4 regions of the Ruegeria sp. CF3 genome follow, and region 1 is predicted to be linked to each of the others. Evidence: riboswitches for the same ligand, from Rfam matches in the RefSeq annotation. Region 1 holds a riboswitch; each other region holds the start of a gene.
What was found. A riboswitch is a leader RNA that binds a small molecule or an ion and turns the genes downstream of it on or off. The one in region 1 is predicted to bind cobalamin.
Positions count from the first base shown of each region.

Region 1 (7,822 bases):
GTCGTGCTTTGAAAAGTGGAGCGGATAAAACATTATGAACGCACGGTTTCTAGCAACCTCGGCAATCGCGATCAGCAGCGTCTCAATTGCTTCGATCGTGTTCATTGCCTCGAACAGGTCTGAAGTGACGGCGCCTGCGCCCACGGTCTTTCCGGTGCCCAAGCTTCCTGCGGAACCGCAGATCACATCGGCTCCGTTGCTGAACGTACCATCAGCAGAACTCGCTCCAAGCCCCGTTTCGTTTCGACCTGCTCAACCGGAACCCATTCAGGCAGAGGAACCTTTGCCACCTGTTGAACCACCTTCACGGACATGGACACGCGAACTTGCGTTGGGTGACACGCTCGACAGTTTGCTGTCTAAAGCCGGGATCAACGCAACCGATCGGGCCGAAATCGCACTTGCGCTTGGCGCTGAATATGATTTGCAGCGTTTGCGCCCGGGCCACTCGATAACAGTCGTTACAACCGCAGCGGATCAACCGCAGAGCGTGGAGCTTGCGGTGGAAGATGGTGTAAGAATCGAGGTGCTACTCAGCGAAACGTTGTCCACGCGCGTGGTCTCGCCAGAACCCGACACCGTCATTCTGGCCCGCAAAACAGAGATCGAAACTTCGATTTCAAATGCGTTGAGTAGCGCAAAGATCCCGGTTCGTTTTGCGGTGGATCTGGCGCAGATGCTGAGCGGGACAGTGGATTTTCGGAGGGATCTGACAGGTGGTGAAGCTCTCCGTCTTCTCTGGCGCGAAAAGAGCATCGATGGCGAGAGAACAGGCCAGCCAGAACTCATTTTTGCGGCGCTGGAGGTTGATGACCAACTTTATGAAATAGCATGGCCAGATGCCGAAAATGGCCGCGCCACAATCTATGTCGATGGTGAGCTTCTTCGCGTCTTCTCGCAGCCAGTCGAGGGCGCGCGCCTGAGTTCAGTCTTTGGTCGGCGAAAACATCCGGTCTACGGAAATGTTCGGATGCATACAGGTGTCGATTTTGCTGCCGCACGTGGTACTCCGGTGCATGCGACGGCCCCGGGCCGCGTGTCTTATATTGGTTGGCGCGGGGGGTATGGGCGTGTGGTCGAAATCGCTCATGGATCGGACACGGTCACGCGATACACGCATCTTAGCGCAACCGCCGATGGTCTGACCAAAGGTCAGCGCGTGGAGGCGGGCCAGGTGGTTGGTCGTGTCGGGTCGACCGGCACCGCGACCGGCCCAAATCTTCATTATGAAGTATTGGTCGACGGGCGCCCGACAGACCCGCTATCTGACGATCGACTTGCTGCCGCTGCGAATGACAAGGTAGAAAACGAAGCAGCGCAAAAGCGATTAAGTAGTGCACGGGCACAGCTTGAGAAGCAGCTGGGCGATCTCACTGCCAAGAAACGCGAAGCTAACTCGTGAGAGTTCTTTCAGAACGCCTTCAGACGCGCGGCTATCAGTTTGACGGTTTGAACGCCTGAAGTGAACTGCACCGCAAATGAACAAAATCAGAGGATGTAAGATGATGGCACTCACGGGTGCCTTGGTTGGCGCCGTTTGGGGTAGGGTCCTGGCAAAGCGCCGGAATGGCAACAGCCTTGATATTCTTCAGTACGCCGCAGGATATGCCATCGCTTTTGGCCTGGTGGCGTTTTTCCTTTCGATCACAGTTGTGCGCTTGATGTAACGCGCCAGTAAGCGAGGCGAAAGCCGGACACCTTGAAGTCCGGCTTCCCCCCTTATGTGGTCGCAGCGCCTATTCCCTGCGAGCCAAGGGTATTTGCCGCAGTCTGGGCGGTGTGATCTTCCGGAGCTTTCAGAAGCCGTAAGGCATTGGCTACGACCAGCAAGGACACTCCGACATCTGCGGCGATTGCTCCCCACATTGATGCCAATCCAAAACCGGTAAGGGTCACAAACAGTGCTTTGGTCGCAAGTGAGAACCCGATGTTCTGACGGATGATCGACATGGTTCGACGTGAATGATCGATCAGCCAGGGTACTTTGCCGATGTCATCAGTCATCAGAGCAATGTCTGCAGTCTCAATAGCAGCATCAGATCCAACTGCACCCATCGCAACTGCATAATGTGCCCGAGCCATCGCAGGCGCGTCGTTGACGCCATCGCCGATCATCGCAACCATCTCGTGCTGTTCTGCCAGTTCCTCAATCGCAGCGACTTTGTCCTCCGGCAGAAGTTGGGCCCGAACTTCGTCGATGCCGACTTCGGCTGCTACCGCTCTCGCTGTTTGTTCGTTGTCACCAGTCAGCATGATGATTGACTTCACGCCCTGCGCATGAAGCCGGGCAACGATGCTTCGGGCTTCGGGGCGAATGCGGTCCCGCAGCTCAAGCAAACCGGTTAACCCGTTCTCATCCCCGACAACAACAAGTGTGCTTCCCGCGCTCTCGATTTGGTTGCGCAACTCGGCAGGGATGGACGCGCCAAAGCCTTTCTCGACAGCGAAGCGGTCAGAGCCAAGCCAGATATCTCCACGCTCGGTACGGCCTTCCAGACCACGACCGGGAACGGTTCGGATGTCTTCAGCCGCCGATATCGAAATGTCGGTCTGTTCTGCCCGGGTCAAAATGGCGCGGGCCAGCGGGTGTGAAGACCGAACCTCGAGGCTGGCAGCGCTCGCTAACAGCTCCTGCTCGGATGCGGCGCCCAGCGGATAGACATTGGCCACTTCAGGCTCACCCATGGTGATCGTGCCTGTCTTGTCCATGGCTAGTGCGGTGGTACGCCCGGGGGCCTCGATATATGCGCCGCCCTTAATCAGAACCCCAGCCCGGGCCGAAGCGGTCAAAGCCGCAACGATTGAAACCGGTGTGGAAATTACGAGCGCACAGGGGCAGGCGATAACCAGCAGAACAAGCGCATTGTAAAACCAGAAGCCCCACGATGCGCCAAATGCAAGCGGCGGGATCAGGGCGATGGCCACTGCGACGACCATAACGATGGGCGTATAGATCCGCGCAAATTTTGTAACCCACTGCTCAACCGGCGCGCGGCGCGCATGAGCATCACCGACCATCCGGATGATCTTGGCAAGCACGGTGTCTGACGCTGTTTTCGTCGCACGTATTTTGAGGGTGCCTTCACCATTGATTGTGCCGGCATAGACCTCATCACCCAGCTCTTTGGGAATCAGCGCGCTTTCACCCGTGATTGGAGCCTGGTCAACGGCACCGGCCCCTTCGATGACTTCTCCGTCAAGTGGAATGCGATCCCCACCTCGAACGATGAAGCTGTCACCGACAAAGACATCCGCCGCCGGGACCGTTGCCTCAGAACCGTCAGCACGAACCAGCCGAACCGTCGGGGGGGCCAGATCAAGCAGCGCGGACACCGCGTTCCGAGCACGTCCGACACTCCAGCTTTCCAGATAAAGAGAGAGCGAAAAGAAAAATGCTACAGTTGCCGCTTCAAAAAACTCACCCAGAGCGATGGCACCGGCGACGGCAACAACCATCAAAAGGTTCATATCAGGCGAAAGTCGACGCGCCGAAGACCAGGCCTTAGGGGACACCAGCCAGACGCCAAACAAGATCGCGACTGCGAACAAAGCTGCCTCGGGCAAAGGCATCGGAACCTCACCATGTCCCGAGAACAGCCCGAGCGCACCGCCCATGCCGGTTTCGAAAATGTGCCAGCCAAAACCTGCTGCCCAAAACCCTCCGCTAAGAGTGGTGAACCGCCGCTGACGTGCAATATGCGCCGCCTGGTCCTGGGCGGCATTTCCGTCATCCCATGGTTTGGCGGTCATACCAGTACTCGCAACCAGCAGCATGACATCTTCGTCAGATAACTTGGAAGCACTTTCAAGAAGCGTCATCCGACCGTTGATCACATCAAATGCGAGATGCTCTTCACCACCTGCTTTCGGGCCGACGACACGGTTCAGGATCGCCACCTCTTCGGCGCAATCAAGGCCAGAGACCTGAAAGCTTCTACCACCTTCAGGAATTGGACCGGCGGGGGCGATGTCGCCACACCCGCCACTACCGCATGCGTGGTGACCATGTTTGTTTTCGTGGCCATGGTCGTGGCTATGGGTATCGGATGACATGATTGGACCTCAAGAATCTCTATGGTCCTTTGTAAATAGTTCCTACAGTAACTAGAGCTTCAATACCTTTTATATTTTTTTCATCCGGGTTCTTTGCCTGCGATATTGTTAGTTCATTTCGTCTTGCGGGCCGGCCGTGTGGATGCAATCTAATTGCAGATGACGCAAAAAATTTGGAACAGATCAATGCAGAAACGGATCGCAATTACCATCACGTTAGTCTCGATTACGGCTGGTTGCTCAGCCCAGTTCACCGGAGCCAAAAGCAAGGCACTTGAACCAGGCAACGTGCCAGATTCGGTCGTAGCGCTGGCAGGGCCGGCGCAGGATTTGACCACGGCACGCCTTTTGCCAGAAGATAATTGCTTTTGGTATGAGCACAGCGGACCCGTCGAGACGACATTGGTACCATTGCGCGCGACGAATGGCGCTCCGATCTGCATTGCGCGCGACGCCTGATCGAAATGAGGGCAGCGACGTCCTTGTACGCTGCCCAATATTCATGAGCGGGCTGTGACGCTATCTTCGGCAGAGTATAGGAAAGCGGTCGAGCCGGTTTTCACGTTTGGGTAGAGGTCATTGATATGAGCCATGATCATTCGCACACATCCAGAACTTGCGCGACCGCCGATGCTTCTTGGCTCAGGCGTGCCGTGAATTCTGAGATATGTGTCTCGGTCTCCAACGTATAGATAAAGGGCACGAGAGCCGAGAGCATTATTCGGCCCGGGCTCCATGCCATTCCGGAATTCCGCGTATTCGGGGTTGCGCTCGATCATTGAAGCGGTTGGTGTCCAGTGTGGCCATTCGACCTTTCGGCGGATAACATAGGTGCCGGGCTCGTAAAGGTTCCCGCGCGCGATCGCTACGCCATAGCGCATTGCGGTCCCGCCTTCTTCGATATGATAGAGATAGCGCGCGACGGCATCCACATGGATGTCACCTGGAACCAAACCATCATTTGCCGCGACGCGTCTTGGTAAAAAACGGTCATGAACACCCCACGGATTTGAGGTCATTGGATCGTAACCAATTGGCGTGACCTGACTGTCCCAATAGGTCTTCTGCGATGCGGTTGGCCAGGTTTTGGCGATCAATGGACTGGCCGCAGACGCCGAGAACAGCGCTGTGGTGGATTGAATGAAATGGCGCCTTGTAAGCATAGGTCTCGTCCTGGTTCACAAGTTTAACGTATTTGGATCGCACTATCGCGAATTAATCCGAATCTTAAAGCCTCTAGCAGCTAGAGCTTCAAGAGGTTTCAGGTAACGCTTGGTTTACCCTGTCGATCAAGTGACCGGTTGCGTGAATCCTGCTTCGGTCGAGTTTACATTGGAATAGCTCGCAAAGACAATTGACACAGGCGAAGCCGCCATTGTAGCGGTGAATTGTTTTCGGTTCCTGATGGCGGAAGCCAAAAGGATTAAAAGGGAATACGGTTCGGTGTTTTCAATGGCGCCAATTCCGTAACTGCCCCCGCAACTGTGAGCGGAGAGCGATGCCAAGACACCACTGGTTCGTAATGGAACCGGGAAGGTTGGCGGAGCGAGCACCCGCGAGTCAGGAGACCTGCCGTAAAGCGCCGGGCTATGCCCAGACTGAACCTGTCGGCCTTACGGTCGATTCAACCTGACAAGCCGCCGGGTGAGGCGGTAGGGAGAAAGAACATGCATATCGAACCGGGCATCGTGAATGGTGCCAAAATCGCGCTTTCCTATGTTACCGCCGCAGGTGCGGCTACTTACGCAGCGAAAGAAACGTTTTCCACATTGCGTGCGAATGGACCTGCATCTTTTGTTATGCGCTCGGTGCTCGCCACCGTTGGGGTTTTCCTTTTCTTCGAAGTCCTGCCGCATTTCCCGGTTGGTGTCTCTGAAGTCCACTTCATCCTGGGGTCGACGCTGTTTCTGCTTCTCGGTGCTGCACCCGCGGCTTTTGGATTGGCAGCTGGTCTCCTGATTCAGGGTGTGTTTTTTGCCCCGTTCGATCTTCCGCAGTACTTCATCAACCTGACCACTCTGCTGGTGCCGCTATTTGCGCTACAGGCACTGGCCAGCCGCATCATCGCACCCGGCACAGCATATGTTGACCTCAAATATGGCCAAGCTCTTGCCCTAAGTGCGACGTATCAGGGAGGAGTAGTCGCATGGGTTGGGTTCTGGGCCTTCTACGGCCAGGGTTTCGGCGCAGAAACCATGGCGTCGGTTCTGTCCTTTGGCGGCGCTTATATGCTGGTAATCGTCATTGAGCCGATTGCTGATCTGGCAGTGCTTGCGGCAGCCAAGGCAATGCGCGGTTTGAACAGTACAGGTCTGGTGACTCCGCGTTTGTACAACGCTGCGAAAGCTTGACCAAAGTTTGAAGCAGTGTCCTAAACTTGGGTTGCCGCGAAACAACCAGTAGTCGCAGGACCAAAATTTTATTGTGGCGCGTCTCTAGGGCGCGCCACATTGTCTTTAGCCGCTAGAAACCTGTACCCAACGATCAGGGTGATTTGGGTCCTGTATTCGTAGGAAAAGATACCTCGTTTCCTTCCAAGATTTGATCCTGTTGGTGACATTGTCCAGAATCAAATCGCCTTCACTCGAGCGATAAACTAAAACTGCATGGCCACTGCGATTGGTGTCCAAGACAGTTGCAATAAGTAGCTTCGTAGGATCCAGGCCGTTCTGCATTAGTTCAAACTTCTTTTGCAAAGCGATGTCTCTAGAACCACGCTCAGGTTACAAACCGTCGGCCTGACTAGCGGTTTCGCAACCGAGCGAAGGCATGCGTGAGGGTGTGATCGGGCCGACGAAATTGAAATTCGCGAACCATATTGTTCTTGTGGCTGAGCTCTCTTGGCTCGATGGTCTCAATTTCCACCCACAATGCCCCAAGTTTTTTTGTGAGTAGTTTTGCAAAAGGGCGCATATATCTTGCCAGAATGACATTTTCGCAGGAATGGTTCCCGATGACCAAGATCACTCCAGAATTGCTTGAACAAATCCGTGCCCGATTTGCGCAGGTTGACCACTGCCCGCAGCAGGGACCGCGTATTTTCTTTGAAAACGCGGGTGGGGCGCTGACGCTGAATTCGGTTGTGGGCACCTCGCAGGCTTATGCTGCGATCCCTGACAATCAGGGCCGCGACAACCCGGGAAGTCACGAACTGGTGCGGGTAATCAACAAGGCCAAAGAAGATATGGCCGTGTTCATGAACGCCCCCGGTGGCCAGTTCTTTGTCGGCGAAAGCGGGACCGAGCTGCTGTTTCGATTGATCATGAACGCCTGTCTGGGCACCGCCACCGGTCGGGTACTTGGCACAACGCTGGAACATCCCGCGACCCGAAGCGCTTGCGCGCGTTGGGCCGGGGTGGCCGGGCAAGATCATGTTCTGGTGGTCCATGACGACGCCACAGGCACCGTCACAGCAGATGCTTATGCGGCGCAGGTAACGCCGGACACAAAGGTTGCGACTATCGTGCACACCTCGCCGGTGACCGGTATGGGCGTGGATGTAGCGGCTGTGGCTGCCGAGATCCGCGCCGTTGCGCCCAATTGCTTCATCATAATCGACGGTATCCAGCACGCCGCGCATGGCCGGATCGACCTGACCGCCTATGATGTCGATGGCTATGTGATCTCGCCCTACAAGGTGTTCTCGCGCCATGGTTACGGGGTGGCCTGGATTTCTGACCGGCTGACCAAGCTGCCACATAACAGCTTGATCGACGGCCCCGCCGACAATTGGGAAATGGGGACGCGCGATACCGGCTCTTACGCTACA
Region 1 covers NZ_JBQFRK010000002.1:660,734-668,555, forward strand. The annotation lists gene ACR0KC_RS10660 (SCO family protein) at 1-38, shown strand, start outside; gene ACR0KC_RS10665 (peptidoglycan DD-metalloendopeptidase family protein) at 35-1,402, shown strand; gene ACR0KC_RS10670 (hypothetical protein) at 1,503-1,667, shown strand; gene ACR0KC_RS10675 (heavy metal translocating P-type ATPase) at 1,720-4,053, opposite strand; gene ACR0KC_RS10680 (hypothetical protein) at 4,240-4,512, shown strand; gene ACR0KC_RS10685 (L,D-transpeptidase) at 4,554-5,216, opposite strand; cobalamin riboswitch at 5,432-5,644, shown strand; gene ACR0KC_RS10690 (energy-coupling factor ABC transporter permease) at 5,721-6,404, shown strand; gene ACR0KC_RS10695 (transglutaminase-like cysteine peptidase) at 6,510-6,749, opposite strand; gene ACR0KC_RS10700 (aminotransferase class V-fold PLP-dependent enzyme) at 7,007-7,822, shown strand, end outside.

Region 2 (7,822 bases), on a different contig from region 1:
CGGCCGGACCCATTCGGGCGCATCCCTTGGCGCAGCCCGATACATGCAGGCTGCCTGCAACGCGCGCGGCCAGGGCGCGCGCCACACCGCGGGTTTCGACCTGCGCCTGCGGGCAGTATGGCGCGCCGGGGCAGGCGTCGGTTGTTCTCAGCGGGTCGGTGCCATCTGTGACAAAGTCAAGGGCGGGTATCGCCGCCCCGCCTTCCAACAGGAACAGCCGCCATGGTGTGACCCGCAGGGCAGTGGCGTTGCTGTTTTCGATCAGCAAATGGAGTTGCCGCGCCGGTAGCTGCCCAAAGGCAGCGCCATAGAGTGTCCCCTGCACGCAGGCTCCCGGTTGAAGAGGCACGCCAATGGGGCCGGGCGCGCTGCCTTGCCACTCGTTGGGCAAACCATATGTGGCAACGGTCCGCGCCATACGGCGGGTCTCGGTTGTGTGGGTTTGCGCAAACCACTTCGCCAACGCGATCACTTGGTCGATGGCTTGAGCTTCCGACACCACTCGCCCGGTTTCGGCCCCGTCCGCGCGCAGGATCAGGCTGCCCGAACCGAGTTCAAGCCGGATATCCGCCGAGTCATCGGCCAATAAACGCTCGGAACCTGTGTCGATGGCAAAGCCGAACTTGGCAGGTAAATCCGGAAGCTCGGCCAGACGCTGGATCAATTCCTGTGTCAGCCGAGCGGTCAGATCACCGGCTTCATAGAGTGGCGAGACCAGAATGTTGCGGCGAATTTCGATTCCGGGTTCGGCGTCCAGCAGGTTCAGCGAGGAAAGCGCGGCCAACAAGGATTGATGGTCGGTTTCCTTTACTCCACGCAGCTGAAGGTTGGCGCGGTTGGTAAGGTCGATCGTGCCATTGCCGAACCGTTCCGCCAATTCGCACAGCCCTATCGCCTGTTGGGCATCCAGGCGCGCCAGCCGAGGGCGCACACGCACGACCAGCCCATCACCGGACATCATCGGGCGATGGGCACCGGGGCACCAGCCCTGCACGATGGGCGCACTCATCCCAACCCCTCCAGGTCGGCGCGGATCGAGTTCCGGCGGGTATGCCATAGCCCTGCCTCCAGCAGTGCCCGGAACCGATCCTGCATGGCCTGATGTGCTTGCGGGTTTGCCTGTTGCAGGAAGGCGTCGACCTCTTCATTGCCCAGCGTGGCGTCGTGGTACAGATCGAACAGATGCGGTGCGACTGTGCCGGACAGATGCGCGAAAGATGCCATATGATCCAGCGTCGCCGCGATTTCAGCGGCGCCCCGGAACCCGTGCCGCTGCATTCCGGCAATCCAGCCCGGGTTGGCGGCGCGGGCATAGACGACGCGGCTGATTTCCTCGGGCAGGGTGCGGGCGCGCGGGTTGTCCGGGTTGGTATTGTCCAGATGATAAAGCTGCGCAGTACCGCCGGTGATTTTCTTGGCGGCGGCAAATCCGGCCTCGTGCGTTGCATAATCATTGGCCAGCAGCAAGTCCGTCTCGGTCAGGTCCTGTAGGTGCACAAAGCTGTCGGCGTTGGCGACGCGTTGCGAGATACCGTCCTTATCCTGCGCGATGTGTTCACCTTCCAAAGCGAAGGAACTGGCATCAAGCCAAGCCTCACCCGCTTGCACGCGTGCCTCATCCGTATAGGTTTCGGACAGATGAGTCATGTTCAGACCATAGCTGCCGGGGGCTGGCCCATAGACCCGCGCCGCAGGCTCCTGACCGGCGTAAGGATTCCAGTCGGGTGCTTCATCTCGTTTGGTCAATGCGCGGACAGCCTGACCGTAAAGCGCTGAAAGCGTCGGGAACACGTCCCGGAACAGGCCAGAGACGCGCAGTGTTACGTCCAGACGCGGGCGGCTGAGATCGGTGATCGGCAACACTTCGATGCCCGAGACCCGCTCAGACCCTTTATCCCAAACCGGCTTCACTCCCAGCAGGTGTAGCGCCATGGCGAATTCCTCGCCCGCTGTGCGCATAGTGGCCGAACCCCATAGATCGACGATCAAGCCCTTGGGGTAGTCGCCTTCTTCCTGCAGGTGCCGCCGAACCAGTTCCTCGGCGAGCTTGACGCCTTGTGTATAGGCCGCGCGCGTGGGAACCGAGCGTGGGTCGGTCGTGTAAAGATTCCGCCCGGTCGGCAAAACATCCGTACGCCCGCGATAGGGGGAACCGGACGGCCCGGCCTCGATCCGTTTGCCCGCTAAAGCGTCAATTAGGGCAGAGCGTTCAGCTTGGGCTGAGGGGGCAGCGTCGAAATTGCCCGTCTCATCGGGGACGCGCCCAAAGATATGCAGCCCATCACCGAACTGGCTTTCCTTGATGTCGCAGACAAATCGGTCAATGCGCGTGATCGCCTCGGCGGTACAGGTGGCCTGATCGAGGCCAAGATCGCTTTCCAGCCCGATCGCCTGCGCCTCGTCCCGGATATCTTCCTGCAGGCGATCGCGGCGTTTGGGGTCTAGCCCGTCCGCGTTCGAGAACTCGTCCAAAAGCGATTCCAGCCGCACCATGCGATCTGGTGTGCCGCTTTCCTTCATCGGGGGTGGGATATGGCCCAACGTGACCGCCCCGATCCGACGCTTGGCCTGCGCGGCCTCGCCGGGGTCGTTGACAATGAAGGGGTAGATCACCGGCAGATCGCCGATTAACGCCTCGGGCCAACATTCGTTGCACAAGGCGACTGATTTTCCCGGCAACCATTCCAGCGTGCCATGCGCACCGATATGGATCAGCGTATCCGCGACCAATCCTTTGCGCAGCCACAAGTAAAAGGCGACGTAGGCGTGGCGCGGTGTGCGCGACAGATCGTGATAGTCGTCATCGCGCAGTTCGGGTGTACCGCGCTCGGGCTGCAGCGCGATCAGCGCTTTTCCACGACGCAGTGCCGTGAAATGGAACGCGCCGTTTGTGAAAGCAGGGTCGTCTTCGGGAGTGCCCCAAACCTTATTGAGATCGGCGCGGAGTGTTTCCGGCAGCGCCGCCAGCGCCGCCTGATAATCCTCTAGCGGCCATGAAATCCGTGCATCAAGAAGAGTTTCAGCAATTGGCTCGGCAGGCGCGGTGTCATACCCTTCGCCTTGCAGATCGAGCAACATTGCCTCAGCCGAGGCCAGCGCATCCAGACCCACTGCATGTGCCATCTGCCAGTCTTTGCCGGGATAGGTCGATAGTACCAGCGCCGGAACCTGCTCCGCTTTGGGTTTGTCGTGAAGGTTCAGCCAGCCGGAGATGCGGTTGATGATGGCTTCGATCCGTTCGGGTTCAGCCCGATGAGCGAAACGAGAATATTCGAGATGCGGATCGCGTTTGCCCGGCTCTTTGAAGGATACGATGCCCGCGTTGATCCGCCCGTCCACTTCCGGAAGGACCACATGCATCGCGAGGTCGGCAGGTGAAAGGCCACGCACTGCGTCAGCCCACGCTTTGCGGCGTGAGGTGGCCAGCGCGACCTGAAAGACCGGCACCTCTGCCACATCCAGAGGTGAGGTGCCTGATGCGCCCTTGCCTGAGAATGAGGTGGCGTTGACGATCGCCGAAGGCTTCAGCGCCACAATAGTCTCGCGCAGCCAATCGGCGGCATTTGGTGCTTTGAGCGACGGGGCAAACAGGCCGACGGCCTCAAAACCCCGCGCCCGCAAGCTGCGGATCAACGCCGCAATTGGGGCGGTATCTGCCGAGGTCAGGTATGCGCGATAAAAGGTTACGATGATACGTTTCGCATCACCGGGCAGAGCGTTTTCTGCAGGGATCACGCCGTGATCTGGGCACCAGGCACCGCATTCGGGGATGGTCTTGGCGCCCATGACCGGACCTGCATACAACCCCGCAGCCAGTGCCATCTGCGCCAGAGCGGCCTGCGCCGCGACCTCACCGCCGGTGTCGCACAGATGCGCCAGCCGCCGCAGGGTCGAGACAGGCAGGGTAGAGTAATCATCCAGCCGCGTATCCTCGCGACCGTCTGCGGGCAGTACGGCCAGTGCAATCCCTTTGGCCTGCGCCAGCGCCAGAACCTGCTGCAAGCCGTACGCCCAATAGGGCACTCCACCGATCAGACGGATCAGGATGCCCTTTGCGCCCTCCAGTGTCTGCTCGACATATGTGTCGACTGAGAGGGGATGCTTCAGCGCCGTCAGATTGGCCAGCCGCATCGTTGGCATGCGTCCTTCAGGCCCACCTCCACGATGCCATCCCGCCGCGAAAGCGCCAAGGTCACTGTCGGAAAAGGACAGCACCACCAGGTCCGCCGGGCTCTGACCCAGATCGGTCGGGGTCTCGGTTTCTTCGAGCCCATGGCTTTCGCGGAAGACGACGTGCATAAGTCTTACTCGGCAGCCTCGGTTACACCCACGAGGATATCGCGGATCTCGGCCTCTTTGATATCGTCATGCTCGGCAATGACCACAAGGCGCGAGCGACGGTCTTCGCCGGGCTCCCACGGGCGGTCATATTGGTGACGCACGCGCGCACCGACGGCCTGAACCAGTAGGCGCATGGGCTTGCCTTGAACGGCGGCATAGCCTTTGACGCGCAGGATATTCAACTCGTTGGCCAATCGTTCAATCTTGGCGACCAGATCAATCGGATCGGTTTGCTCGGGCAGTTCAACGATGATGCTTTCGAAATCGTCATGCTCGTGATCGTGATGGCCGTCGTGATGGCTGGGACGCGCGTCCATGTCATCCTCGGCCGCGGCTTCTAGACCCAGCACGACGCGGACGTCCACGGCACCCTCGGCCACTTCGACCACGGGCATGGGGCGGGGCGCTTCGGCGGCGATGATCTCTTTCGCTTTCGCAACGCCTTCCGGGCCAGCCAGATCGGGCTTGGTCAGCAGAATGATGTCGGCGCAGGAAATCTGATCCTCGAACACCTCGGACAAGGGAGTTTCATGATCAATCGAGTCATCTGCCATGCGTTGCGCATCCACCGCCTCGACATTCGGAGCGAACCGACCAGCGGCCACGGCCTCGGCATCGGCCAGAGCAATCACGCCATCGACGGTGATTTTCGAGCGGATATCGGGCCAGTCGAACGCCTTCAGCAGCGGTTTTGGCAGGGCAAGACCGGAGGTTTCGATCAGGATGTGATCGGGGCGCGGCTCTAGTGCCATCAGGGCTTCAATGGTCGGGATGAAATCATCGGCCACGGTGCAGCAGATGCAACCATTGGCCAGTTCCATGATGTTTTCCGCCGGGCAATCAGGAATGGCGCAGGACTTCAGGATATCGCCATCGACGCCGACATCGCCGAATTCGTTGACGACCACCGCCAGACGCTTGCCCTGCGGGTTCTGCATCAGATGGCGCACCAGTGTGGTTTTGCCCGAGCCCAAAAAGCCGGTGATCACAGTGACGGGGAGTTTCTCGAGATTGCTCATTTCAGGGCTCCAATCGGGGGAATGCGGGCCGCACAGTTTTTGCGGAAATGTTCGGGACGTTCGCGCCATTTGACCAAACCGTCCTCGGTGGCGAGGTATTTGGCTGCGCCTTCGACGATGGTTTCAACATGGTCGATCTCGTTCAGATGCTCATACACGAAAGTCCAGCGATCCGGTCCTCCGCGTAGCACGATCGAGCAGCCTTCATCGCAATTCGACAGGCATTCCACAGCTTTCAAGGTAATGCCTTCGGGCAGGCCCGCCTGTTCAAGCGCCTTGTGCAGCAACGTGCCGGGGCGCTGGGCGTCATCCTCGACAGGCAGCCCGCGACGGCAGGTAGTGCAAACCAGCAGTTCGACCGGTGCGGTCTCGGTCATGTCTCTCATCCCCCCAAATCCTCTTCGTGGGGGACGGGGTTTCATGCGGGCCGATCACAGCCCCACACCGGAACACCCCGTCCGGTTTCATCTTCGGGCGTTGGCAGGTCTCCCGGCTTGCGGATTTCAGAGGAGGCCTCTGTCGGATGTCCCGCCTTCCCGGCCATACTGCCAGTGGCTTTGGGCACCCTCTCCGGTCACGGTCGCGGGGGCGGCTGCGTTTGACGGCAAAAACCGCTGACGCATTCCCTTTTCATCTGCTCTCGCAGACACCAACGAAAGGGACATGCGGCAGGGCAGGGTTGCTTGTCAAGCGAGTCGCGCCGATCCGTGAAAAAGCGGATAAAAAGCGACCTGTCGGGGTCGCTGGGCGGCATGATACTTCTGCAACGACGTGCTGGCATGGCAGCAAGATGCGAACAGGAGGATACCGCGCATGAAAGTAGGGTTTGTCGGGCTGGGGAATGTAGGGGGCAAGCTATCTGGATCGCTGCTACGAAACGGTATCGATCTGACGGTTCATGACCTGAACCCGGATCTGGTGACCGAATTCGTCGCCAAGGGTGCCAAAGCCGCCAAATGTCCGGCGCAGCTGATGCGCGATTGCGATGCTGTTATAACCTGTTTGCCTTCTCCTGCGGCCTCGGACGCGGTGATGCAGGAAGTGTTGCCAGAGGTCGGCCCTGGCAAAATCTGGATGGAAATGTCGACCACCGACGAAGCCGAAGTCAAACGCCTTGGCGCAATGGTCATCGAACGAGGCGGCGCAGCGGTGGATTGCCCGGTTTCGGGCGGATGTCACCGGGCAGCGACGGGTAATATCTCGATCTTCGCAGGCTGTGATCGTGAGACTTTTGAACGTATCCTGCCATTCCTGACCACCATGGGGCGGCGCATTTTGCACACGGGCGATCTGGGCTCGGCCTCTGTTTTGAAGGTGTTGACCAATTATCTGGCGACCGCCAACCTGATCACCTGCGCCGAGGCACTGGTGACAGCCAAGGCCGCCGGCATGGACCTTGGAACCACCTATGAGGCGATCAAGATATCGTCAGGCACATCCTTCGTGCACGAGACCGAAAGTCAGGTCATCCTGAACGGCTCGCGCGATATTTCCTTCACCATGGACCTGGTGAAAAAAGATATCGGTCTGTTTCAGGAGGTCGCCGACCGTGCCGGAGTTCCCCTTGAGATAAACCCATTGATGATCAAGATTTTCGAAGATGGCATCGCGCGATATGGTGAGCGTGAACTGTCCCCGAACATCATCAGGCGGCTAGAGGACGCGACCGGACTGGAGATCCAGGCGCCAGGGTTCCCAACCGAGATGCTGGACGACGAGCCAGAAGAACCGGGTTATGAGGTGATCCCACAGAATCGGTAGATCAAATAATAGGCAAGCGTTGCGGCTGTCTGGCGGCCTGGTTGGACAAAATTCTGGGGCTATTCTAAACAGGTCAACAAGAGTCCGACACCGGCACAGGCAAGAGAACAACTTATGACGAATGAGACCTTTCTCATCGTAACAACGATGAAAAACGAAGGGCCTTTCATGATCGATTGGGTGGCCTACAACCACGCAATCGGCTTTGATGACATTCTGATTTATACCAATGATTGCGCTGATGGTACCGATGCCATGGGCGAACGGTTGCAAGCGCTTGGCTGGGCTCACCACCAACGAAACAGGCTGGGTCCGCGCGCTGCGCCGCAGGTTCGTGCATTTTCGCTTGCGCGGAATCACCCAAGCTATCTGTCATCGGATTGGATTCTCAGTTTGGATGTGGACGAGTATATCAATATCCGTTTGCCCAATAGTGATATAAGAAGCCTCGTTGAGGCCAGCGGCGTGGCGGACGCGATCTCGATCTGCTGGCGCATGTTCGGAAACGCGGGTCAGAACGATTTCGTTGATCGACCTGTACCTGAGACTTTCTTTCTGGCCGCCACCGAAGACGGCTATCCGCATCACCGGACCAAAGGGTTCAAAACGCTGTTCCGCAACAACGGAAAATTCAGCCGTTTTCGCGCCCATCGTCCCAGGATTAATCCAGAAGATGCACCGAACCCTGACGCGCCATACGA
Region 2 covers NZ_JBQFRK010000003.1:545,781-553,602, forward strand. The annotation lists gene cobG (precorrin-3B synthase) at 1-1,009, opposite strand, end outside; gene cobN (cobaltochelatase subunit CobN) at 1,006-4,299, opposite strand; gene cobW (cobalamin biosynthesis protein CobW) at 4,305-5,360, opposite strand; gene ACR0KC_RS14310 (DUF1636 family protein) at 5,357-5,737, opposite strand; cobalamin riboswitch at 5,823-6,029, opposite strand; gene ACR0KC_RS14315 (NAD(P)-dependent oxidoreductase) at 6,174-7,121, shown strand; gene ACR0KC_RS14320 (glycosyltransferase family 2 protein) at 7,236-7,822, shown strand, end outside.
Region 2: it holds a riboswitch for cobalamin, as region 1 does, so the genes downstream of both, ACR0KC_RS14310 (DUF1636 family protein) here and ACR0KC_RS10690 (energy-coupling factor ABC transporter permease) in region 1, are expected to answer to the same signal.

Region 3 (7,822 bases), 430 kb from region 1:
GTCAAAGCGCTTGAGAACGAGCTGCAATGCGCGCTGTTTCTGCGCCATCATCGCGGCGTCGAACTTACCGAAAGCGGAGCCTATTTGCTGGTCGCCCTTCAACGTGGCCTTGAAGGGATCAGCGAGGCCCTTGGGCAGTTGCGCCGACAGTATGACCACAAAGGCGTGACGATCCGTTCCTCTACGGCGGTCAGCTCGCTTTGGCTTACACCACGGCTTGCCCAGTTTTGGAAAACGCATGGCCATGTTTCTGTGACACAAGTTGTGACCGATCTCGGGGTCGATACCTCAAAATGTGATCTAAGCATTCACTACGGTGATACACGCCGCGATTCAGGGATTATCAAGACCTTGTTTCACGACAACATCATGGCCTTATGCAGCCCTCGGTTTGCGAAACAGAACCCAATCGAGCATGTCGGCGAGATCGCCAAAGTGCCGCTCATCCATCTTGATGCACCAGATACCGGTTGGACCGATTGGCGGGCCTGGACCCGTAAACTGGGCTATGAAGGCCCGCTGAATTCCGCGCATCGGGTCAACAATTACACGATTGCGCTTCAGGCCGCTCAGGACGATATGGGCGCAGTGCTGGGATGGGAGGGACTGACCTCGGAGCTGACCGCATCCGGAAAACTGGTCAGACTGTTGCCGCAAACCATCTCATCGCAACTGGATTTCTACGTGAAACTACACAACACCTCATCCGACCGAGCCAAGCTTGTGTTCAAGTGGCTCGGCCAAGCGGTTGACGGAAAGGTTTAAACTCGGCTCAGACCTGATCAGGACGAAATATCTTGGGAGCGAAGATCGAGGGCCTTACCGTTGATTTCTCGCTGTCCTGAATAAAAGCAAGAACACAAACACCGATCCGATTGAAGTTGTGACGATCCCCACCGGCAATTCCTGCGGAGCCAGCAGAAGCCTGCTGAGAATGTCAGAGCCGGTCAACAAGGCAGCACCAACCATAGCGGCGGTAGGTAGAAGGTTTTTGTGCAGGGGACCTGCGATCCCGCGTGCAATATGCGGCACCATCAGACCGACAAAACCAATCACTCCGGCTACGGAAACAAACACGGCCGTTGCCAAAGCTGCGGTGAAAAACATGCTGAACCGCAGACCCCGAACCGGCACACCCAGAGTAGCGGCAGTCAAATCCCCGGTCAGCAGCGCATCCAACCAGCGGCTGCGATAAAGCGAATAGCTCAGGATCAGCAGCAGACCGATGCACACCAGCGGGAACGTCTCCCAACGGGCCAGGCCCAGCCCCCCCAGCATCCAGAAGATGACAGAATGGGCGGCGCGGCTATCACCGGCGAAGATCAGATAGTTGGTGATGGCCGAAAACAAAAACGACACAGCCAGACCCGCAAGGATCAGCTTCTCCGGTGCGCTGGTGCGAAGCCCATGAACCAGCGCCAGCACGATGCCCGACGCCACAAGACCGCCGCAAAAGGCAGCCAGAGGCAGAGTCCAGAAACCCAGAATATCTCCGGTCACGGTAATTACAAACACCGCCCCCGCTGCCGCGCCCGAGGACAGGCCGAACAGAAATGGATCGGCAAGGTCATTACGTGTGGTCGTTTGCAGCACCACGCCAACGATGCCCAGCCCGGCACCGATCACGGCTGCAAACAACGCGCGGGGCAATCGCAGGTCGAATACGATCCTATGCAGCGGCGACATCTCTCCGTCCTGCAACCCCGTACCGCGCAATATCGCGGTGAAGGTGTCGGACAAAGGAATCGAGGTTGTGCCGTAGATCGTGGAAATCAGCAAAAGGGCGGTCAGAACGACCGCCCCCAGCAACAACGTCAGGCCCAATCGGCCCATATCAGCTCTGACCCGGATGCATCGCGCGCGCCATCTTCGAGATCGCTTCGATATTTGCCGGTCCCGGCGTTAGCTCTTCGTAGCGCAATCCGATCCAGCGTTCGTTCTTGACGGCATCAGTCTGCGACATGACGGGATGTTCCTGCAGGAACTTGAAGGTGTCCTCGGCGCCATTGCCGGTCTGATAATCCAACAAAACCAGTAATTCCGGGTTCGATGCGGCAACGGCTTCCCACGAGGTGCGGCCCCAGCTCGTGTCCATGTCATGAGTGACGTTTTCACCACCGGCGGCTGTGATCATCGCATCGGGAATCGCGAATTTACCGGCGGTAAACGGAGCATCTGCAGGACCATCCAGAAGAAAGACGCGGGGCTTGGGCAGTTCAGCAGTCTTGGCTTCGATCGCTGCCAGCTGCTCTTTCCAGCCCGAGACCAGAGCCTCGGCCTTGTCTTCGACTTGCATCACCTTGCCCAAGCGCAACACATCGCCAAACAGAAGATCCATGCTGGCTTCGGGGCGATCCTTGTCCAGATGGACACAGCTTTCCGTTAGAACCAAGGTCTTGATTCCGAACGGTTCCAATGTATCTGGGGTCACATCACCACCCGGCTTCATGCCATAGTACCAACCTGCAAAGAACAGGTCGGGTTCAACCGCCACCAGGTTTTCGACGGTCGGATATTTCGGCGCAAGCTCGGGGATGTCGCCGCGCAGGGCATCAAAATCAGGGCTGGTCTTGTACCAGCCGGTGATGCCGGTCAGGCCGACGATCTTGTCCTGCAGACCCAATGCAAAGGCCATATCGGTCATGTTCATGTCATGCACAACCAGGCGCTCGGGCGCGGTATCAAAAACCAGCGGTTCGCCGCAGTTGTCTACGGTGACTTCTTGCGCAGCAGCACCGCTTGCCATGGCGGTGGCCAACGCCACGGGCCAGATGTATTTCATCTCAGTGTGTTCCTTCGACTAAGTTGAGACTGTGGTTCTTCGAATATCAAGCGCCGGGATCACGCGGCCTTCGTGGAGAAAGCAGAGGAAATCAACGCCAAAAGTTTCGCGGACTCTTTCGGGTGTCAGCACCTTGTCCACCGACCCAAACTCGATCATGCGGGTCGATTTCATCAGCGCCACGTGTGTGGCGAATTCGGGGATCATGACCAGATCGTGTACGATCATGACCACGGTGATCCCAAGCTCGGCGACCAAAGACAGCATCCGCCCTTTTGCATCAGGATCCAGATGGTTGGTCGGTTCGTCCAGAAACAGCAACGAAGGGTTTTGCGCCAAAGCGCGCGCGATATGGGCACGCTGACGTTCGCCTCCGGACAGTTGGGCCATGCGCTTGTCCGCGAGATTTGCGAGACCGGTCAGGTCTAAAATCCGGTCCAGCTCTTGCGCGTGGCCTTCGGCAGAGCGGTCCGCACGGATGGGTATTTGCCCCAGCGCAACATAATCGCGTAACGCCAAGCGTCCATCGGGCAGTTCCTGCTGACCTACCACTGCAATCATGCGCGCACGCTCTTTGGCGGAGAGCTGTTTCAGACTGCGTCCTTTGATCCGAACATCGCCAAGTGCCAGCGGCTCAGCGCCGCACAACAGATTGAGAAGCGTCGTTTTCCCCGCCCCGTTCGGGCCGGCGATGGCTAGAATGGAACCCTCGTCCAACTCGAACGAGACGCCCTGCAACAGGACATCTCCGTTAAGGGCATAATACTCAAGGTTTTCGGCAATCAGAAAGGGTGGCAACGTCATTGCGATGCCCCCTGTTCGATCCGCGGCATGCGCGAGAGGGTTTTATTGGACAACGCCTGCGGGCGATCAGTGGCATTTGTCCAGCCATCCGGGCTTTCACGATACTGCGCTGCAAACTCAGCCAGCGCCTGCACCTCATCCGCGGTCTGAATGCCACCAAAAAGGTATTGCGCCTTTCCTACGGCCTGGAACCCAACCGTTCTGGGACTATCGCAGCCTGCCATGCAAGACGACGCGCGGATCGCAAAACTGCGAGGTAATTTCCCAGTCAACGCATCGCAAATTTCATCAAGGGGCAGCCCTTCAGTGCAGCTTTCGCAGACTAGAATGAAATGATCAGGCGTATCTGGCATGGTCCACTCCACTTGTTTCCAAGCGCATGCGGAAGCTGCCGACAATGTAAACACGCGATTGACGCGCCATCAAAGCCTCCTTCCAGGACGCCCCGCCCCGGGTTGGTTAAACATCTGATGGCAGGTCTCCTGACTTGCGGGTCCGCGCTCGGCCAACCTTCCCGACCCTGTGGACCAGTGGCTGTTTGACCTTGCTCACCGCTTACAGTTGCGGGGGCAGTTACGGAATTGGCACCTTTTGGCAAACCTCACCGTATTCCCTTTTCATCCCGCGGCAACACCACCGGGAACCATCAATCGATTGAGTGCCCGAGAACACCGGACACGTCAATGATAAAGTCGAAGGCGCCCAACTCTGGTCGAGGATCGAGCGCCGGCAACCACGTGTCCGAAGCACCAACCGAATGGGTAGGGCTGCGCGCCGAATTTGTCTGGCCACGGCTGTCCATAGTTGGTGTGTTTGGAAATTAGACAATCTGAGGTAAGCTGAACAAATTTAGAGGTTTAGCTTTGTCAGCGCCTTGCCCCTGTTTGATCATTGCCTGGGTTTATCCAAGGAGACGGTTCTTTGACACATGTTTCGCAAAACGCATTGCCGCCGGATATTGTTGATGATGTCATTGACCACAATCTCGAGGCCGTTGCACGGTGGAAAGGCCATCGCTTAAGGGCTCAGCATGGGCGCAGTCACGGGTGCGTGGCTGCAACATTCACTGTCAGAAACGATCTACCAGAACAGTTCCGTCACGGCCTGTTTGAACAGCCCGCTGCCTATTCAGCCGCACTTCGCTTTTCCAACGGCGCGCATCTGGATGACCGGAAATCGGATGCCCACGGGATGGCGATCAAGCTTTTTGACGTGCCAGGCCCCAAGCTGATCGACGCCGAGGCACTTGCGCATCTGGGGACCACACAACTCAGCGACGAGTTCGATTTCGTATTGGTCGATCAGGATGTGTTTCCCAGCTACGTCCCCGATGAATATGAGCGATTGGGCAGGCTTGTCGCCACATTACAAGCGGTCCAGCACGCGATCAAAGGGCGACGAAAATGGAGCCTTAGGTTGATCACCAAAGGGCTGCGCGCAGGATTTCGCGCCTTCCTCACTCGTGAAGGCAAGCGTCAGTTTCGCGTCGCGAGTGATTTTGCCTCGAACTATATGCACTCGCCTTTTGAGGTCCATTTCTGGTCGACAACACCGTATCGGCTGGGCCCCGATCTAACGGTCAGATACTTGGCCCGCAGCGCGAAACCAAAAATTCCGGCACATCCGGTAGACGACCCAGATGGGATCGGGCAGTGTTTGCGGCAAGACGTGGCCGATGGAGATAATCACTTCGAGCTGTGTGTGATTGAGCCCCCGCGCCCGGCCGGCGAATTCGATGTGCTCGACAATCGCATCCGGTGGGCATGCGATCCGCAACCAGATGCACCTCTTGATCCGTACCATCATACCGTCACGCCCGTGGCGGATATCACGATTCCCAAAGGTGCAGAATTTGATCCGCAGAATGGAGACGCGATGAGCTTCTCGCCCTGGCGTGTCACGGCAGATCACGAACCTTTAGGACCGATTAATGCGATCCGGCTCAGAACCTATCTGAGCTTGGCCCGCGCCCGGTTCCCGAATCGATGACCAAACGGAGATGTATTGATGCTGGACGTTGATGATCTGATCAAACTCGGATTCAAGATCTCCCCACCCGTTACGAGCTATTTAGCCGCGATCAGGCTTGCAAACGCCGCGAAGATCCACCGACCGCGGCCCTATACGATGGGCGCAGACTACACGACATGGCCCGGCGTGTTTTCCCATCGCTGGATCGGTCGGCATACAACGCCAGAAGACCTCTCACCCGTCCTGCCGTCGGAAAGCGAAGTTGCTGATCTCTTTCGCCGACGGACACAAATGGATGGCAGCCCGCTTACCTTGATGTGCCCGCAAGGATCGACACTATTGTTTATCTCGGCCGCACAATGGTTTACCGACAGTTTCCTTCGCACCTTTGGGGCGAAAGGACCGGTTGATCAGACGGATTCGAACCACGAAGTCGATCTGTGCCAAATCTACGGGCTGAACGATTTTCAGACCGACATGCTGCGCGAACGCGATCCCGATACCAATGAACTAACCCACCGGCTGGCCTTTCGTCTGGATACACAGGGCGAGATGTGGGCTCCGAAGCTGTTTCAAAAAAACCAATCCGGTGGTGTTAAGCTAGCACCCCCTTTTGATGGCAGTCTCGCCACTGGCGAGAATTGCGGAAAGCCGTTGCACGATCCCTGCAAGCTGTGGAATGCGGTGAAACGGGCGCATCCGGGTCTCAGCGATCACGCAATCGACCAGCTACTGCTCGATTTTCATGCAACCGGGCTCGATAATGGCAATGGTACGATAGGCTATATCACGATCAATACACTGATGTTGCGCGCCCATAACACCTTTGCCGATCTGTTGTGGCGCGAAAAGCGCGGCATATCAGGCTGGGATAAAGAGCGTGTGTTCCAGACTACACGCTGCACCTTGATCGCATTGCTGATCAAGCTTGTGCTTGAGGACTACATCGCCCACATCGCCAATATGCCTTTCAAACTACCCGTTGGCGTCAATCGCTGGCAACCGTGGCATCATTCCAACCAGATCGCGATTGAGTTCAATTTGCTCTACCGCTGGCATTCGATGATCCCCGAGCGATTTATAATCAACGGCGCACAGGTTGGCCCGGAGGGGTTCAGATTCAATCCACGACTGGTCGAACAAACAGGCTTGGCGGAAATGATCCGATCATTGTCGCGCCAACCTGCGGCCCGCATGTCGCTGCGCAACACGCCCGATTTCCTGTTCCAAAGGCCTGCGCCCGGTGCTCCTGCCCCTGTCGAAGCTACAATTGCCCTGACGCGTAAGGCGCGTCTTCCGTCGCTGAACACTTATCGTCATCATTTCTGCCGCAAACCGCATTCAAGCTTTACTGAGATGATTGGTGATCAGCCGTTTGCGGAAGAATTGATTGCCGACCTGAGCCGGCTCTATTGCGACGTCAATAGGGTCGAGTTGTTCCCTGGTCTCTTTGCGGAACAGCACAAGGGCGATGTGATCATGGGCGATCTGATGACATCGATGGTGGCGTATGACGCGATCACGCAGCTTATGAACAACCCGATGGTATCCAAAAATTTGTACTCGGCTGAGACTTTTTCAGAGAAAGGTTTTCAGTTGCTGAAGAAAACTTCGTCATTCTCGCAGGTGGCGCGTTTTGTTGGCTTGGACCTGCAACCCGAAGACTGCACTTTAGGTCGACGTCCCGGCGGGACCTAAGACGCGACCGCGCGCTCTTCCAGCTCAGTAATCCGCGCGGCAACTTCCGTATCGGCTGGCCGGATGCAGGCAAGATCACTCAGCGCGCGCAATTCATACAGCGCCGCGCCCTGATCATTCGCCACGGCTATAGCTTCACGCAAAGCCGCCTCAGCCGCGTCGAACGGAGCACCTTGTTCCAGTAGAAGGGCTGCCTTGATCCGGTGGATTTCAGCCTCATAGTTCCGCTCGTCAGTGTTTTCTGCACATGTCAGGCCAGCCTCCACCGCATCCAACCCTTTCTGAATCTCACCCAGAGCAAGATAGCCCCGTGCGAGCTCGGTGTTGACGAGCACGCCAGCCGCCTCGGCACCCGTTGCGTGCATCCTTCCCCAAGCGGCCTGCAGCATGGCCACGCCCTCTGTGGCCTCGCCGGTTCTGATGGCAGCCCCGGCAAGATGGGCCGTCGCAACAGCTTGGTAATAAGGGCCGCCCTTGTCCTGAACAGCCGCGCTCAGCGCCTCGGCCATGCGCGCATAATCCGGGTGATCCATCTGCATGTGGATTTCGGTCAACCAGTGCATTGCA
Region 3 covers NZ_JBQFRK010000002.1:235,679-243,500, reverse strand. The annotation lists gene ACR0KC_RS08915 (LysR substrate-binding domain-containing protein) at 1-765, shown strand, start outside; gene ACR0KC_RS08910 (iron ABC transporter permease) at 820-1,833, opposite strand; gene ACR0KC_RS08905 (ABC transporter substrate-binding protein) at 1,835-2,782, opposite strand; gene ACR0KC_RS08900 (ABC transporter ATP-binding protein) at 2,801-3,586, opposite strand; gene ACR0KC_RS08895 (DUF1636 family protein) at 3,583-3,939, opposite strand; cobalamin riboswitch at 4,042-4,249, opposite strand; gene ACR0KC_RS08890 (catalase family protein) at 4,508-5,575, shown strand; gene ACR0KC_RS08885 (peroxidase family protein) at 5,594-7,255, shown strand; gene ACR0KC_RS08880 (ATP-binding protein) at 7,252-7,822, opposite strand, start outside.
Region 3: it holds a riboswitch for cobalamin, as region 1 does, so the genes downstream of both, ACR0KC_RS08895 (DUF1636 family protein) here and ACR0KC_RS10690 (energy-coupling factor ABC transporter permease) in region 1, are expected to answer to the same signal.

Region 4 (7,822 bases), 610 kb from region 1:
ATCTCGGCCGTACACCGGGATCGACTGATCGGGCTGAGCCCTGAAGGTGAATCGCCTTTGTTATCTCTGGATCAATCAACCGGCGCATATGCCGTTGGGGATTGGGTTCTGGCGGATGAAAACAAACGCATACGCCGAGTGCTGGACCGGCGCAGCCTGCTGCAGCGCCGGGCCGCAGGTACAGGGGCAGCGGCGCAGCTGATTGCTGCAAATGTTGATGTGCTGTTCATCGTTAGTTCCTGCAACGCCGATTTCAATATGCCACGATTGGAGCGGTATCTTGCGCTGGCACATCAGGCAGGCTGCTATCCGGTGGTCGTTCTGACCAAATCGGACATGTGCGATGATCCGAGCCTTTATGTAGATCAAGCCCAATCGCTCGCCCCGTTTCTGACGGTACTTGCGGTCAACGCGCTGGATCACGGCGATCTCGAACAAGTTCTGTCGTGGTGTCCGAAAGGACAAACCAGCGCCTTGCTTGGATCATCCGGCGTTGGGAAAACGACGCTCGCCAACGGGATGACGGGGCAGGATCAGGCCACCGCAGGTATTCGCGAAGACGATGCGCGCGGCAGGCACACAACAACCTCACGCGCCTTGCATCGCATGCGCAATGGCGGCTGGCTGATCGATACGCCCGGCATGCGCGCGTTACGTCTGCTAGATGCGCAAGAGGGGTTGGATGAGGTGTTCTCGGACATCTCAGACCTCAGCCTGAATTGCCGCTTCTCGGATTGTCAGCACGAGACCGAGCCCGGATGTGCGGTGCAGGCGGCAATCGACGCTGGTACGCTTGATCCCGCGCGGCTGGACCGCTGGCGCAAGCTGCGGCGCGAAGACCAACACAATTCCGCTTCGGTGGCGCAGGCCCGCGCCCGCGACAAGGCGTTCGGCAAGATGGTGCGCAGCGTGATGCACGAGAAAAAATCCCGTAAAGGGCTATAACGAAGCTGGGCACCGACCTACCGGTGCCCAGCGCTATCAGGCGATCAGTCTAGGCCAGACTGCCGCATTCCGTCTTGCGAATGCACCGATATGGCCGATCTTGGACACTCCTAATTCGCTTGGTGCAAGCAGATGGCGCCCGGCTTTGGGTCCATAGAGATCGGCAAGACGCCAGACAGCATCCGGCGGCACCATTTCATCATCTGCGAAGGTAAACAGATCGACACGTTTGCCCAAGTCTTTCCAGCGGGCGGCGGGCAGTGTCGTGCCGATCTCTGGCACATAGCTTTTGGGGGCGGTGCACCATTTGCGCCATTGCCAATAGACTTGGGCAGGCAGGTCCGATCCAAACCCGACCAACCGTCCGGGCAGGTAGCCAAGCGCCTTGACCACCAGCGGCGCGTGACCATACCAGAACAACGCCGCCAAAGCGCGATAAGGCCAAGGGTGATCCGCCAGCGTTACCAGACCCGAACAGACACAGATCATCCTGTCGATCTGATCGATATCGGGTTGGATCGGGCCAAACATTCCGCCCAAGGAATGACCGATGCTCCATAGCTTGGCCTGTGGAAACCGTCGGCGCATCTCGGCCCGGGCGGCTGGAATGTCGATCAACGCCCAATCGGCCATGGTGACATTTGACCGCTTTTGCGAACCCACCAAAGAGTGACCAAAATCCCGGTAGTCATAGGTCAGGCAGGCCATGCCCTGTTCTTCGGCGAGCCATCGGGCGAAGTGCTGATAGTAATCCCTCGGCACCCCAGTCGCACCGTTTATGACGACCACCTTTTCGGGGTCGGCAACCGGACGGTAAAGCCGCGCCGACAACATTGCCGGGTCGGACGGGATCTGAAAATCCTCGGTCACAACCGCCTGCTGCGTGTCCAACATGGTGCCCTCCAATACCGACTGAACTGATCAGTTCACCCGAAGCGCCTCAAGTCAAGGTTGACGTGGCTGGACCGTACGTCACTTGCCTGACGCAATCTTCTTGACTCGGGCACGGCGCAGCCGATAGCCATGTCGCGATGGTTCTCGCGCCCAATCGGGCCGGGATGAAAAGGGAACACGGTGCGGTTCTGCACGGAGAAAACCGGAAAGAACCTAGTCCGAGACTGCCCCCGCAACTGTAAGCGGAGAGCAATGCCGAGATACCACTGGCCTTGAAGGCTGGGAAGGTCGGCAAAGCGATGACCCGCAAGTCAGGAGACCTGCCATCAGATGTAGAACCGAAACTCGGGCGGGGTGTCCGGGACGGGTTTGATCGTGCTCTGCACCGACCAACCTGTGCCACGCCCTCGCCCTGCGCGCGGAGGGCGCATTGATGATCTGGAAGACTAAAACGCACGAATTCGCGGCGACCGTGTGCCAACGTACTGGGGCAACCTGCCCCGCACTGGCGCAAATGGCGCGGGCTCTGACGCAGGCCATGTCCACCACAAAACCGGTCACAAAATCTGGGTTTGAGATTGAAGGCAGTATTGACCTGTCGCACTGCCCAGAGGGATGTACCGCCCGCTTTCGCGCCCAATGCGACCAGATACGTGTATTCTGCGGAACCGATCCTGAAATCGATACCGGCCGGCTGGATGACTACGCAGACATGATGTTCGGAACCGAGTACCGCAGCCTACCCGCAGACCTGCTAAGGAATCCTCCTTGCGCCATGCTTGAGGCTTCGCTTCTGGTGCAGCACAACGGTGGCGAAATCTCGCCACATGTTGGTGTCTAAGCCGTCAAACGGCTTGAACACGGGCCGGTTCAACGGCCCAAAGCATCTGGGCATTTGTCTCGACTGCGCAAGGACGCACCGTACGCAATCGCTTCAATGCCGCCTCAGGCCGTTCACCGCATTCAACCATCAGACGCAGAACCACCATCCCGGATCGGCCACAGCCACCACGGCAATGCACTAGCACACGGCCACCACCTGACAACGCCTGACGGGCAGTCGCGCCAACGCGGGGCCAGCGGTCCAAAATCTCTTTGGGTGGCGTGCCAAAATCTTCGATCGGCAAATGCACCCATCTGCTGGCACGCCCCTGAATATCAGCGCCAAAATTCCGCGCACCATCCTGAATCATCTCGACCTCAGTCGTCATCGAGATCACAAGTCCCGGCTTCCAGTCTGCGATAAGATCGAGGTCTTCGGTATAAGTGCCTCCGCGCCCGGGCATCGATGACAAGGCCAAGGTGCCTCCGCCAACCTGCAACGCATAAACCACCAGTTGCGACATAATCTCCCCCCAAACAAACTTCACCCAACAACATACTGGTCCAGTAAATAGAATAGAGTGGATTTTAGCCGCATACCCACGCATTCCAAAATGAAAATCGTCCCGGCCGGCTGTGGACGCGGGCGGCGGGGGCCTCTACGCTGCGGCGTAACGCGAATCCGACAGAGCAGACATGACCGAGACGCCCAGCCCCGCCTACCAGGTTCTTGCCCGCAAATACCGCCCCGAAACCTTTGCCGATCTAGTCGGTCAGGACGCCATGGTGCGCACTCTGAAAAACGCCTTCGAGGCGGACCGGATCGCGCAGGCCTTCATCATGACCGGCATCCGCGGTACCGGCAAGACGACGACCGCTCGGATCATAGCCAAGGGTATGAACTGCATCGGTCCCGATGGCAGCGGCGGCCCTACCACCGAACCCTGCGGTCAATGTGAACACTGCGTAGCCATCATGGAGGGCCGCCATGTCGATGTGATGGAGATGGACGCCGCCAGCCGCACCGGTGTCAATGACATCCGCGAGATCATCGACAGCGTCCGCTATCGCGCTGCGTCCGCGCGCTACAAGATCTATATCATCGACGAGGTTCACATGCTGTCGACCAGCGCTTTCAACGCGCTGCTCAAGACGCTGGAAGAACCCCCCGAACACGTGAAGTTCATCTTTGCCACCACCGAGATTCGCAAGGTCCCGGTGACCGTCCTGTCCCGTTGCCAGCGCTTTGATCTGCGCCGGATCGAGCCGGAGGATATGATCGGACTGCTGCGCAAAATTGCAGGTGCCGAGGGGGCACAGATTGCCGAGGATGCGTTGTCGTTGATCACCCGGGCCGCCGAGGGATCGGCGCGGGATGCGACCTCACTGCTGGATCAAGCGATCTCGCACGGGGCCGGTGAAACCAGCGCGGATCAGGTGCGCGCGATGCTGGGGCTGGCCGATCGGGGCCGGGTGCTGGATCTGATGGATATGATCCTGCGCGGCGATGCTGCAGGCGCGTTGACCGAGCTGAGCGGGCAATATGCCGAAGGGGCTGATCCACTCGCCGTCTTACGCGATCTGGCTGAAATCACGCATTGGGTTTCGGTGGTCAAGATCACCCCGGATGCCGCCGAAGATCCCACCGTTTCCCCCGACGAACGCGCCCGAGGTCAACAAATGGCCGAGGCTCTGCCCATGCGAGTCCTTACACGCATGTGGCAAATGCTGCTGAAAGCGCTCGAGGAAGTTTCCGCCGCACCCAACGCAATGATGGCTGCGGAAATGGCCGTGATCCGCCTGACCCATGTGGCCGACTTGCCTAGCCCGGAGGAGCTGATCAAGCGTCTGCAAGATACGCCTCCGCAGCCCAATGGTGGCCCCGGCAAGGGAATCGGTGCGCCCGGACATGCTCCTTCCGCGCCACAGGCTGTGGCCCGACCGGCCTATGCCGCATCGGGGATTGGCGGCAGCGCGGGCGGGCCAACGGCCGCGCTGGCCCAGGATGTGCAGGCAGCGCTGGCACGTTATCCTACATTTGAACATGTGGTTGAACTGATCCGAGCCAACCGGGACGTGAAGCTGCTAGTCGAGGTCGAAAACGGCGTGCGTCTGGTTTCCTATCAACCGGGCAGGATCGAGTTCGCACCGACCGACAACGCCCCGACCGACCTGTCGCAACGATTGGGCGCGTCGCTGCAGCGTTGGACAGGCAACCGCTGGGCTGTTTCTATTGTCTCTGAGGGCGACGCCCCGACGATTGCCGAGGTTCGGGATGCCGCTGAGCTGGCCCTGAAGGCCGAGGCGGAACAGCACCCTCTGGTGCAAGCAGTGCTGACCCATTTCCCCAAAGCGCGGATTAAGAGCATCGAAAGCGCCGAACAACGCGCCGCTCAGGTCGAAATCGAGGCCCTGCCCGAGGTTGAAGACGAATGGGACCCGTTCGAAGAAGACTGACCTTCGTGCATAGCGCCCCTCACCCAAATGCTCCCGCACCCGCCGCGGGCCATCGGCTGACGCCGATACCCCTGAGCGGCTTTGGACCCGGCAGCGCGCCTTACTCGCCGCCGGGCCCAACGGGAGGAAAGGTCTTGCCAAAGACCTTGACGACAGGCGGGAGTATCCTGACCTCTTGTGCCGCGCGGTTACGCTTCGTATCTAGGCCACAAATCGAGTGACAGGAGATTACCGATGCTAAAAGGTTTAGGCGGCTTGGGTGACATGGCCAAGATGATGAAATCCGCGCAGGATCTGCAGACCAAGATGACAGATATGCAGGAAGAGCTGAACACCATCATGGTCGTCGGCGAATCCGGTGCCGGGCTGGTCAAGGCCACCGCGACCGCCAAGGGTGAGCTGAAAGGTCTGGATATCGACCCGTCGATCTTTAACGGTGACGACAAGGAAGTAGTCGAAGACCTCATCCTCGCCGCGATCAAGGACGCCCAAACCAAAGCGCAGGAACGTTCGCAGGCAGAAATGGCCAAGCTGACCGAAAGCATGGGCCTGCCCGCAGACATCAAGCTGCCGTTCTGATACACCCTCCTGACGGATCTATGGCCGGGGCGTATTTCCCTGGCCCAATTGCGAGGGTCTCACGGTGAGTTCGAACAGCGACATCGACAATCTGATTGACCTTATGGCCAAGCTGCCTGGCCTCGGGCCCCGCTCGGCCCGCCGCGCGGTCCTGCACCTGATCCGCAAACGCGCCCTGCTGCTGACGCCGCTTTCAGACGCGATGCAGCAGGTGGCCGTCACCGCCCGTGAATGTCTGAACTGCGGCAATGTGGGCACCACTGATATCTGCGACATCTGTAACAACGAGGCTCGCGCAACCGGAGAGCTGTGTGTGGTCGAGGACGTCGCCGACCTTTGGGCGATGGAGCGTGCCGGGGTCTTCAAGGGTCGCTATCACGTTCTGGGCGGCACTTTGTCGGCTTTGGACGGGGTCGGCCCGGATGAATTGCGTATCCCCCGGTTGAAGGACCGGGTTGTGGCCGAGAGTATCACCGAGATCATCCTCGCCCTGAACGCCACCGTCGATGGTCAGACCACCGCCCACTACATCGCGGATCAGTTGGAGGGGCAGGTTCGTCTGACATCCCTGGCACAAGGTGTGCCGATTGGGGGCGAGTTGGACTATCTGGATGATGGGACGATTACGGCGGCTTTGCGGGCGAGGAAGGAAATCTGACAAAGTGTGTTCGGCATGCACTGTCAATCTACACTAGAAATTAGCTTGTGGGTAATTCAGGAAACCGCATTGACCAAGTACCCCGATCTGTTTGTCCTAAGACATGGCGAAACCGAGTGGAATACCTTGGGCAAGTTTCAAGGCCGCAAGAACTCTCCGCTAACGGAAACCGGTATCTATCAGGCGCGGCAGCAGAGGGAGATACTTGGCCGTATCCCCAACCACCCCAAACGCGTGTTCGTCAGCCCGCAGGAGCGGGCGCAACACACCGCAAGGCTGGCGATTGCACCCCAGTTTGATTTCGCAAACGATGACCGGTTAACGGAAATCGCATTTGGCCAATGGGAAGGCGCGACGCGGGAATTCATTCGGACTCAAATCGATTGCCCATACGAGTCCTATCATTGGTATTTTCGCAGCCCGGATGGCGAAAGCTTTGACGAGATCTATGAGAGGGTACAATCGTTCTTAGACGAGCAAGACGAATCCGCAATCGTGGTGACGCACGGGGTTACGTCACTGATATTGCGCGGGATTTGGCTGGGCCTTGGCATCAACGATCTGTTAAAACTTCCCAGGACCCAAGGATGTGTTTTCCGCCTGTCAAACGGCACCGAGACGATCTTGACCAAGACGGGTAGTTTGCAATGATCTTGGCGGATAAGTGTTTTTGGTGTCCTTTAGATTCAAATCTCAAATTAGCTTGAAAAACGAACAGAGTTAAATTCCACTGAGCGAAAGACTTGGAGCACATAATGACCCGCCTTCTCGCACTCACCTTAGCCGCCTTCGCCGCCACTGCTGCCCTGTCGCAGGAACTTATCGACAAAGGTTTTGTCGAAGGCTGGAACATCATGATGGACCCCAATCTTGGCAATGGGTGCCTGATACAAACCGTGTATCAGGACCTCTCGGTGGTGCGGCTAGGCTATGACGCGTTGGATAATCGCGGGTATTTCACCGTTTACAACAAGGCTTGGGGCGACATTAAACCGGGGGAACAATACCCAATCCGGTTTGAGCTGGACGGCAAGAGCTTTGATGCCACCGCCATCGGGTTCAAGCAGGATCGCGTGCCCGGCGCGACGGTGTTCTTTACGGACCGGAGTTTCGTCACCTCGATTGCGCAGAACAAGACCATGACCGTCTACAATCCCGAAGGTCAAACCGTCATGGCGATTGATCTGAAAGGCACCGCCAAAGCGCTGGATTATGCGCGCGACTGCCAGAACAAAAAACTCTAACGAATCGGATCAAACACCGCGTCTTTAGCGGTGCAATCACGGATCACGTCGCGGCCACAGGGCACCGGGTCAAGATTGCGGGACAGGCATAGGCGGACTTCTTCGATATAGCCTTGCTTACAGGTGATGGTGATCATGTCAGGCTCGAGCGTGGGATTGGCCTTGAGAAAGGCCTCTTCCACCACCGAAGCGGGCAGTTTGACCGTCGCGTCCAGCTTGCGGA
Region 4 covers NZ_JBQFRK010000002.1:50,386-58,207, forward strand. The annotation lists gene rsgA (ribosome small subunit-dependent GTPase A) at 1-945, shown strand, start outside; gene ACR0KC_RS07955 (alpha/beta hydrolase family protein) at 982-1,839, opposite strand; cobalamin riboswitch at 1,962-2,181, shown strand; gene ACR0KC_RS07960 (hypothetical protein) at 2,273-2,680, shown strand; gene ACR0KC_RS07965 (phosphatase domain-containing protein) at 2,685-3,185, opposite strand; gene ACR0KC_RS07970 (DNA polymerase III subunit gamma/tau) at 3,358-5,118, shown strand; gene ACR0KC_RS07975 (YbaB/EbfC family nucleoid-associated protein) at 5,353-5,697, shown strand; gene recR (recombination mediator RecR) at 5,762-6,355, shown strand; gene ACR0KC_RS07985 (histidine phosphatase family protein) at 6,425-7,006, shown strand; gene ACR0KC_RS07990 (hypothetical protein) at 7,111-7,599, shown strand; gene ACR0KC_RS07995 (ribonuclease T2 family protein) at 7,596-7,822, opposite strand, start outside.
Region 4: it holds a riboswitch for cobalamin, as region 1 does, so the genes downstream of both, ACR0KC_RS07960 (hypothetical protein) here and ACR0KC_RS10690 (energy-coupling factor ABC transporter permease) in region 1, are expected to answer to the same signal.